DNA from 2 places in the Martinezella sp. CNPSo 3964 genome. Region 1 is predicted to be linked to the other one. Evidence: riboswitches for the same ligand, from Rfam matches in the RefSeq annotation. Region 1 holds a riboswitch; the other holds the start of a gene.
The links. A riboswitch is a leader RNA that binds a small molecule or an ion and turns the genes downstream of it on or off. The one in region 1 is predicted to bind FMN.

Region 1 (4,712 bases):
CCTACTGCTCTTCGCCAACGCCTTCGGCGCGATCGCGACTGCAATCGCCCTGACCGGCAGCTCGCTGAACATCATCCCGATCCAGCTCTACGCGCAGATCCGCGGTGACGTCCTGCACAACGCCAATCTCGGCTATGCGATGGCCCTCGGCATGATCGTCATCACCGGTATTTCCAACGTCATTTACATCATCATGCGCATGCGCGCAGAACGGTGGCAGAAATGAAGCTGCAGAAATTCTTCGCCTGGATCGCGGTCGTCATCGGCGCCATCTATTTCATCGTTCCGCTCATCGGCACGCTGGAATTCTCGCTGCGCATGCGCCGCGACGCCTATAGTTTCGACGCCTACGCATCGGTCTTTTCCGATGCGCACTTCCTCTATGCGTTCGGCTATTCCATGCTCATGGCCGTGCTGACCATCATCGTCGGCATGCTGCTCGTCGTGCCCACGGCCTATTGGGTCCGGCTTCGCCTGCCGCAGCTGCGCCCGATCGTCGAATTCATCACGCTGATGCCGCTCGTCATCCCGGCAATCGTCATCGTCTTCGGCTATCTGCGCCTCTACAATTCGTCGTCCATCCTGCCCCTGACAGGCTTCGAGCAGACCACGAACTTCCTTCTCGTTTGCTCCTATATTGTCTTGTCGCTCCCCTATATGTATCGTTCGGTTGATACGGCGATGCGCACGATCGATGTCGGCACCCTGACGGAAGCGGCGGAAAGCCTTGGCGCGAAGTGGACGACCATCATGTTCCGCTGCATCTTCCCCAATGTCATGAGCGGCGTTCTCTCCGGCGCCTTCATCACACTGGCGATCGTCATGGGCGAATTCACGATGGCGTCATTGCTCAATCGGCCGGCTTTCGGCCCTTACATGCAGCTCGTCGGCGCCAACCAGGCTTACCAGTCCTCGGCACTGGCCATCATCGCGCTTGCAGTGACCTGGCTCAGCATGGGCTTTCTGCAGCTCGTTTCCCGCTTCTCCAAATTGGCTCCGGTTAAGGCGTAAGGCTTCTCACCATGGCTTTTCTCGAACTCACCCACATCAAGAAGTCCTTCGGCGACGTCCACGTCGTTCACGATTTCAACATGAACATCGAAAAAGGAGAATTCATCTCCTTCCTCGGACCATCGGGCTGCGGCAAGACGACCGTGCTGCGGATGATCGCCGGTTTCGAAAATCCTACCGCCGGCACCCTGTCGATCAACGGCAAGGATCAACGGGCGTTGAAACCGAACCAGCGCAATATCGGCATGGTATTCCAGGCCTATGCTCTGTTTCCGAACATGACGGTGCATGACAACGTCGCCTTCGGCCTCAAGGTCGCCGGCATGGCGAAGCCCGACATCGACAAGCGCGTCAAGGAGATGCTTGCCCTCATCAAGCTCGATCATCTCGCCGGCCGCTACCCCTACCAGATGTCCGGCGGCCAGCAGCAGCGCGTGGCGCTCGCCCGCGCCATCGCCGTCAAGCCGCAGGTCCTCCTGCTTGACGAGCCGCTTTCGGCCCTCGACGCCAAGATCCGCATCTCGCTGCGCGAGGAAATCCGCGCCATCCAGCAGCAGCTCGGCATCACCACGGTTTTCGTCACACACGATCAGGAAGAAGCTCTGTCCATCTCCGACCGTATCGTCGTCATGAATGCCGGCCGTGCCGACCAGATCGGCACGCCTTTCGAAATCTACAACACGCCGGCAACCCGCTTTGTCGCGTCCTTCGTCGGCACGCTGAACCTGATCGAAGGCAAGGTCATCGATCCGGACAGCAATCGCATCATGATTGGCGATCAGGGCGTCACCCTGAAGCAGTCGGTCACGGCCTACAAGCCGGGCGATACCGTATCGCTCGCCCTGCGTCCGGAAGCCGGCTCTCTGGCGGAATCGGCCAAGGGCGACACGGCGCTGACCGGCGAAGTCTCGTCGGCGCACTTCCTGGGTTCGGTCATTCGCACCCGCATGAATGTCGCTGGCAACACGATTTCCTTCGACATGTTCAACAGCCCGGGGATGATGCCTCCGAGCGTTGGCGAGAAGGTGACGCTGCGCTTCGCCTCGTCCGACCTGCTCGTCATTCAGGATTGAGAATGGCCCCTGCGCCGCAGGTAAACTTTGAAAAATTATTCGCAAACGCCGGGTCAAAAGCCCGGCGTTTTTCTTTGATTTCCATGAGGGAAAGCATCTATAGTCCACGCGTTCTCAGGGCGGGGTGCAATTCCCCACCGGCGGTATGGGGATCTTCCCCGAGCCCGCGAGCGCCTTCCGAGCTTTCGGAAGGGTCAGCAGATCCGGTGAAATACCGGAGCCGACGGTATAGTCCGGATGGAAGAGAGCAAGCAGGGTCGCACCTCCTCCGTACGGGGAGTGCCGCGTTCATGCGTGTTCGCCCAAGGGATAATTGACAACAACCCTTGAAAGGCAAAATTCATGACCATTTCGATTTCTACCCAGCCGAGCCGCATTGCGATCATTCGGGCTCGCTGGCATGCCGACATCGTCGATCGCTCGGTCGACTCCTTCGTTGCCGAATGGCAGACGGTGGAAGGCGCATCGCCGATCGATATCTTCGATGTACCCGGCGCGCTTGAGATTCCGCTGCATGCACAGACGCTCGCCCGCAATGGCCGTTATTCCGCAATCGTTGCCACCGCTTTCGTTGTCGACGGCGGCATCTATCGCCATGAATTCGTCGCCAATACCGTTCTCGATGCGATGATGCGCGTGCAGCTGGATACCGGTGTGCCTATCCTTTCTGCAGTCCTGACGCCGCATCACTTCCAGGAGTCGGAAGCCCATATCCAGTTCTTCAAGGAACATTTCATCATCAAGGGCCGTGAAGTGGCCAGCGCCTGCCGCCATATCCTTTCGGAGCGCGCCAAGCTGCTGCCGGCCGTCACGGTCTGACCAGCATGGTGGAGGCGCAGCGAAAGCCCGCCTCCACCTTTAAAAGGGAGAAACGTCAGTGACCGTCCTACGCATCATCCCGAACCTGCCTACCGCCGATCCCGCCACGGCCCGTCTTTTCTACCAAGACCTGCTCGGCCTCGATATCGTCATGGATCACGGCTGGATCGTCACCTTCGCGTCCGAAGCGGCAACAGTACCGCAGATCAGCGTTGCCAGCGAAGGCGGTTCGGGAACGCTCGTCCCCGATCTCTCCATCGAAGTCGATAATGTCGACGCGCTCTATCAGCGCGCCACCTCCATGGGCTTCGGAATATTGTATGACCTGACAGACGAACCCTGGGGTGTCCGCCGGTTCTATGTCCGCGATCCCTTCGGCAAGGTCGTCAATATCCTGTCCCATCGCTGATACGGAGCGCGGCGCTCCAAATGGGCAGACCCGCCGCAACCTTGCTATCGCAGATCGAGATTGAATGTGGTGCGTTCAGCCGGCCAGACCGATTCCGAATAGGTGATCGGCACCCTGTCGGTATCCGCATCCACCTTGCGCGTCACCAGCAGCGGCGCGGATTTCGGCTGGCGCAGGATCCGTGCCTCGTCCGCCGTCGGCATGCGCGCCTCGATCTCCGTTGACAAGCGCTCATAGTCGGTGACGCCATAGCTGGCGAGTGCCGCCGAGATCGTCGCATGCTGCAATCTGGCCTTGTCGAAGTCGGGAAAACGTTCGGCCGGATAATAGGAATCGCCCAATTCGACCGGAATGCCATCAGCCGTCATGACGCCGCGACGATGGATGACCATTACCCCAACCGCCAGCTTCAGATAGCTGGCAATACGTTCCGTCGCCGGCACGATCTCATGGACGAGCAACTCGCCACCCGGCTCGAAACCCTGCTCGATCAGGTTCTTGTGAAAGCGCGTGCGCTTCGACAGCGTATAGTCGAGCACGCCCCTGTGAACGAAGGTTCCCCGTCCCTGCTCGGCACGTACCAGCCCACGCTGTTCCAGATGGCCCAGCGCCTGACGCACGGTGAATCGACTGACGCCGAAGCGCTGCATCATCTCGGGCTCGGTCGGCAATTTCTCTCCGGGCGCGAAAGTCCCGGCGGCAATATCAGCCGCCAGGATCTCGCCGATCTGATGCCAGAGGGCGCTGCCGCCCTTGCGGTCGATCGTCTCCATGTCAGATGCGCTTCTCGAGCCGGAACAACAGCTTGTATTCGGCCGGATAGCTCAAGGCGTCGAGAATGCTCGGATAATATTTGCGGTCCTTGGTTGCGCGCACGAAACCGTCATAGCCGAAACGCCTGACAGAAACATCGAAGCCGGCAGCCGTGAACGCCTCGATATAGTCCTGCGGAGAGCGATCCTGCATCGGCGCATTACTGTTGTTGCCGATAAGCTCAAGCCATTTCGGCCAAAGCGGCATTTCATTGTGGCAGCCGGTCACAGCGTAGTAGACGCCCCCATTGCGCATGGCACGGAACATCCCCTCGGCATGCTCTTTCAGTTGCGGCAGCAGATAGATCACCTCATAGCTGAAGGCAACGTCGAAGCTGTCGGCAAAAGGCGATAAATCAGTCGTCACATGAAACTGCAGCGGCATGTTGCCGACAGCTTCCACAGCGGCAGCCACGGACTCCGAAGCGATATCGATGCCGACGCCGCGTCGGAACGGCCGCATGGCATAAAGCAGCCGCAGAAAGCCGCCCCGGTTACAGCCGAAGTCCAGGACAGTCTTCGAGGAGAAATCCCGCTCTGGCACCGTCTCGATGAAATGCCGCCAATAGGGGCTGTGCGATTCCGCCA
Region 2 (4,712 bases), on a different contig from region 1:
AGCTTCGTGACGGGCGTCGACCTGCTCGTCGACGGCGGCTTCTGCTGCTGGTGATGCGATGAAGAAACTGATTGCAGGCAACTGGAAAATGAACGGTCTCGCTTCCTCCCTGGCTGAGATCGAGGCGCTGAAGGGAATAACGGGCGAGGCGGCGTGCGACATCGTCGTCTGCCCGCCCTTCACGCTGGTGGAAAAGGCGGCCGAATGTGCCGCAGGTTCGGCGATTGCCGTCGGCGCGCAGGATTGCCACGCGCAGGCCGCGGGCGCCTTCACCGGAGACGTCTCCGCCGAAATGCTCGCCGAAATCGGCGCTCGCTTTGTCATTCTGGGACATTCCGAACGGCGTTCGGCCTACGGCGAGGCAGATGCCGCAGTCGCGAGGAAGGCTATTGCAGTCCACAAGGCGGGACTGACGAGCATTATTTGCGTCGGCGAAACGCGCGAAGAACGGGATGAGGGACGAGCGATCGAAGTCGTTCGTGCCCAGCTTGAGGGATCGATTCCCGACACAGCGACCAATGCGAACATGGCGATCGCCTATGAACCGGTATGGGCGATCGGAACCGGATTGGTTCCGACCCTTGAGCAGATCGAAGAGGTGCATTCGTCCATCCGGCAGACGCTCGAAAGACGGCTGGGAGAAGACGGGCAGGGTGTCAGGATTCTCTACGGCGGCTCGGTCAAGGCATCAAATGCAAAGGCGATCTTTGGCGTTTCCAACGTCGATGGTGCTCTCGTCGGAGGGGCGTCGCTGAAGGCATCGGAGTTCGCCGGGATTATTTCGGCTACCGTTTGAAGTCGCCAGCAACAGGCGGGGCGATCAGCCCTGGAGTCGACGCCTGGCATGGCTGTCACCGCGAAAGGAATAGGAAATGCAACGCTTCGAAAACAAGACCGTCGTCATTACCGGCGCGAGCCGCGGCATCGGTGCTGCGATCGCCAGGCGGTTCGCGCGCGAGGGTGCCAATCTCGTGGTCTCGGCCAATGAGGATTCCGTCCACGCGGTTGCTGATGGGATCAAGGCTGACGGCGGAAAGGCGATTTCCTTCGTTGGAGACGTGACGGACAAGGTCAGCGTGAAGGGTCTTTACGAGGCTGCCGAAGCGGCTTTCGGCGCCGTTGACGTATCGATCCAGAATGCCGGCGTCATCACCATTGCCCGCGTCGAGGACATGACCGAGGGCGAATGGGACAAGGTCATGGCGGTCAACACCAAAGGCGTCTTCCTTTGCGCCCAGGAGGCGATTGCCCGCATGCGCAAGCATGGGCGCGGCGGCCGGATCATCAATACTGCCTCCGGCCAGGCGCGCGACGGCTTCATCTACACACCGCATTATGCGGCATCGAAGATGGGCGTCGTCGGCATTACCCAGAGCTTGGCAAAGGAAGTCGCGACCGAGGGAATTACCGTGAACGCCTTCTGCCCCGGGATCATCGAAACCGATATGTGGGCCTATAACGATCAGGCATGGGGCAAGCTGTTGGGCAATTACGGTCCCGGCGAGCTCATGAAGGAATGGGTCGAGGGCATTCCGATGAAACGGGCCGGATCGGGCGAAGACGTTGCAGGTCTCGTCACTTTCCTTGCCAGCGACGATGCCGCCTATATCACCGGCCAGACGATCAATGTCGACGGCGGCCTGATCATGTCTTAGTTCGACAATGAGGAACGGTGCGTTCAATGGGCGGATCGGATTCTCGACAATTCGGCGATCAATGCCTCTTGCGGAACCAGGCATTGATCCCTTATCTTTTACGTGTTCTCAGGGCGGGGTGTAATTCCCCACCGGCGGTATGGGGAGCTTCCTCGAGCCCGCGAGCGCCTTCCGGTTATCGGAAGGGTCAGCAGATCCGGTGAGATGCCGGAGCCGACGGTCATAGTCCGGATGGAAGGGAGCAACGCAGGAGACGCTGCTTCATGGTGGCGTTCACATGCTTGTTCGCCCAAGGGAAAATGGTGGCTTTAACCGGCCATGCACGCCGTTCCAAGCGGCAACCCTTGAAAGGCAGGAAAATGACAATTTCGAAAATTGAAGATGCGATCGCTGCGATTGCGCGGGGAGAGATCATTGTGGTTGTCGATGATCGCGACCGCGAAAACGAAGGCGATCTGGTGATTGCTGCGGAAGCGGTCACGCCGCAGGCAATCGCTTTCATGATGAACCATGCCCGCGGTCTCATCTGCGTTCCGATGGAGGGCGAAAGGCTCGACGAGCTCGATATTCCGCTGATGGTGCCGCGCAACACCGAAGTCCTCAAGACCGCGTTTACCGTTTCGGTCGACTACATCCCGGAAACCACGACCGGAATATCCGCCGCCGACAGAGCGGCAACCGTTCGTGCCCTCGTCAGGGACGGATCGCGCCCGGAGGAGTTTGCCCGGCCCGGTCATATCTTTCCGCTTCGCGCGCATCCAAACGGTGTCCTGTCGCGTCCCGGCCATACGGAAGCAGCGGTGGATCTTGCCAGGCTTGCCGGCCTATCACCAGCCGGTGTCATCTGCGAAGTGGCGAATGACGACGGCACGATGGCGCGCCTCCCCGAGCTTGAAGTTTTCGCCGAGCGGCATGGCCTCCACCTTGTCACGATCGAGGATCTCATCGCCTACAGGGCTGCGATCGCTCCTTTCAAGGCTGCCTGATCGTTCCGATACAGCCCATCCTGATGATCCCGCCCGGATCGATATTTGCCCGAGGCTCTCCTATGCTCCTTGAGGGGCAAGGAGAGCCTTTTTCAGCCGATGAATATGTCCGGCGCCAATTCCGCAGCAGCCGCCGACCATCGTCGCGCCAGCATCGACCCACGAGCAGGCGAAGCGTGAATAGGCGTCATCGTTCAGATCCTCTCGGGTCGCGTGAAGGCCCTCGTTGGCAGCGGACTCGCCTTGCTCTCCCTCGAAGGCATTGGCATAGACGCCGATTTGCAGATTGTTGCCGTCCCGCTTGAAAATCTCCGCTGCCGTATCGACGGCCTTTCGCATGACTTCCGGTTTGCTGCAGTTGAACAGAAGTGCGTCGGCGCCAGATGACGCCGCCCACTGAGCCGCATCCTCGACGGCTTCGCCGGATCGAAGCTTGGGAGAGGCGCCATTCCTCTGCGCGGCGTCATCCGCGAGTGTGAAGGAGATCCAGAACGGCTTGCCGGTGCCAGCAACCGCAGTCCGAACCGCCTCTCCCTCCGCGATCAGGCTAAGGGTTTCGCCAAGCCAGACATCGACATAGGGATCAAGGTTTTCGACCAGAACCTTGAGATAGTCTTGTACCCGAGACGCGTCGAAATTCTGCGGCTCGTAGGAGCCGAAGATGGGCGGCAACGAACCGGCGACCAGGACCTTTCGATCCTTGCAGGCATCGGCGGCGTCGCGCGCCAGCCGACCAGAAAGGGCGATGAGGTCGGCTCCTTCCTTCCGGAATCGCTCCTCGCCAATGTGAAAGGGCACGAGCGCGTAGCTGTTCGTCGTGATGACGTCCGAGCCGGCAGCGATGAATTCGCCATGGACCTGCCGGACGATCTCCGGCGAATTGACGAGCGCCAGCGCCGACCACTCCGGCTGCTTCAATTCCGCGCCGAGACGCAGCAGTTCGCGGCTCATGCCGCCATCGAGGATCAACAGTTTGCTCATGAATAGGATCTCCAGAATGGCTCGGATCTGCGGAGAGGTTTCATCTCTCCCTCGCGCCGTGGGTTAGCGCCGCACCGGCACCTGCGCTTCCAGAAAGCGGAAGCTTCGCGCGATGATGGCTGTAAGGATGAGATAGAAAACGGTAACGACGATCAGCGGTTCGTAGACGAGCAGCGTGTCCTGGCGAACCTTGGTGGCAACGGCATAGAGATCCATTACCGTCACCGTGAAGGCGAGCGGTGTCGCCTTCAGCTGCATGACGATTTCGCCGCCGATCGTCGGCAATGCGATACGAATGGCGCGCGGCAGCCAGATGCGCCGCGTCAGCGTGAAGGGACGCATGCCGAATGCGCGGCCGGCTTCCAGCTCGCCTTTCGGGACGGCGAGCAAGGCGCCGCGCAACACCTCCGCTTCGTAGGCCGCATAATTCAGCGTGAAGCTCACTGCGGCGAAGAAGAAGCCTTCGCGCAGGATAGGCCAGAACAGGCTCTGGCGGATACCCGGGATCATCGGCAGAAGAGAGCCAACGCCATAATAGAGCAGCCAGAGCTGTATCAGCAGCGGCGTGCCCCGGAAGAAGGTGCAGTAGCCGCGGGCAAGGCTTCGCAGGATCGGGCCGCCGCTGACCTGGGCGAAGGCCAGGCCGATCGCGATGATGAAGCCGAAGACGACGGAAATCGCAAGCAGCGACAGCGTCTGCACGGCTCCCGTCAACAGGAGCGGCCAATAGGATGATATCCATGAGAAAGTCATGCCAACATCCCTTACGCAAGCTTCGGCTGGCCGCGCCGCACCCGTCGCTCGACCAGATTGAATATGGCGTTCGAGACGAGTGTCAGAGCGAGATAGATGAGGGCGGAGGCGAGGAAAAAGATGAAATAATGCTTGGTGCTTGCGCCGGCGAGACGTGTGGCGAGAGCCAGTTCCTGGTAGCCGACGACTGCGACGAGAGCGCTGTCCTTCGTCACTGACATCCACAGATTGGCAAGACCGGGTAGAGCGTTCGGCAGTAGGGCGGGCAGGATGATGCGACGGAAACGCAGCCGCGGCCCCATGCCGAAAGCCTTGGCCGCCTCGATCTGGCCGACGG

Region 2: another riboswitch for FMN. It lies ahead of ribB (3,4-dihydroxy-2-butanone-4-phosphate synthase); the one in region 1 lies ahead of AC13Q5_RS07545 (6,7-dimethyl-8-ribityllumazine synthase).

The regions. Positions count from the first base shown of each region.
Region 1 is NZ_JBXSOW010000002.1:194,451-199,162, forward strand. Features, by position in the region: gene AC13Q5_RS07530 (ABC transporter permease) at 1-226, shown strand, start outside; gene AC13Q5_RS07535 (ABC transporter permease) at 223-1,011, shown strand; gene AC13Q5_RS07540 (ABC transporter ATP-binding protein) at 1,023-2,084, shown strand; FMN riboswitch at 2,191-2,337, shown strand; gene AC13Q5_RS07545 (6,7-dimethyl-8-ribityllumazine synthase) at 2,427-2,903, shown strand; gene AC13Q5_RS07550 (VOC family protein) at 2,962-3,312, shown strand; gene phnF (phosphonate metabolism transcriptional regulator PhnF) at 3,357-4,085, opposite strand; gene AC13Q5_RS07560 (class I SAM-dependent methyltransferase) at 4,087-4,712, opposite strand, start outside.
Region 2 is NZ_JBXSOW010000004.1:123,232-127,943, forward strand. Features, by position in the region: gene AC13Q5_RS14510 (SDR family oxidoreductase) at 1-54, shown strand, start outside; gene tpiA (triose-phosphate isomerase) at 59-796, shown strand; gene AC13Q5_RS14520 (SDR family oxidoreductase) at 873-1,655, shown strand; FMN riboswitch at 1,756-1,902, shown strand; gene ribB (3,4-dihydroxy-2-butanone-4-phosphate synthase) at 2,015-2,641, shown strand; gene AC13Q5_RS14530 (homocysteine S-methyltransferase family protein) at 2,702-3,622, opposite strand; gene AC13Q5_RS14535 (ABC transporter permease) at 3,686-4,375, opposite strand; gene AC13Q5_RS14540 (ABC transporter permease) at 4,387-4,712, opposite strand, start outside.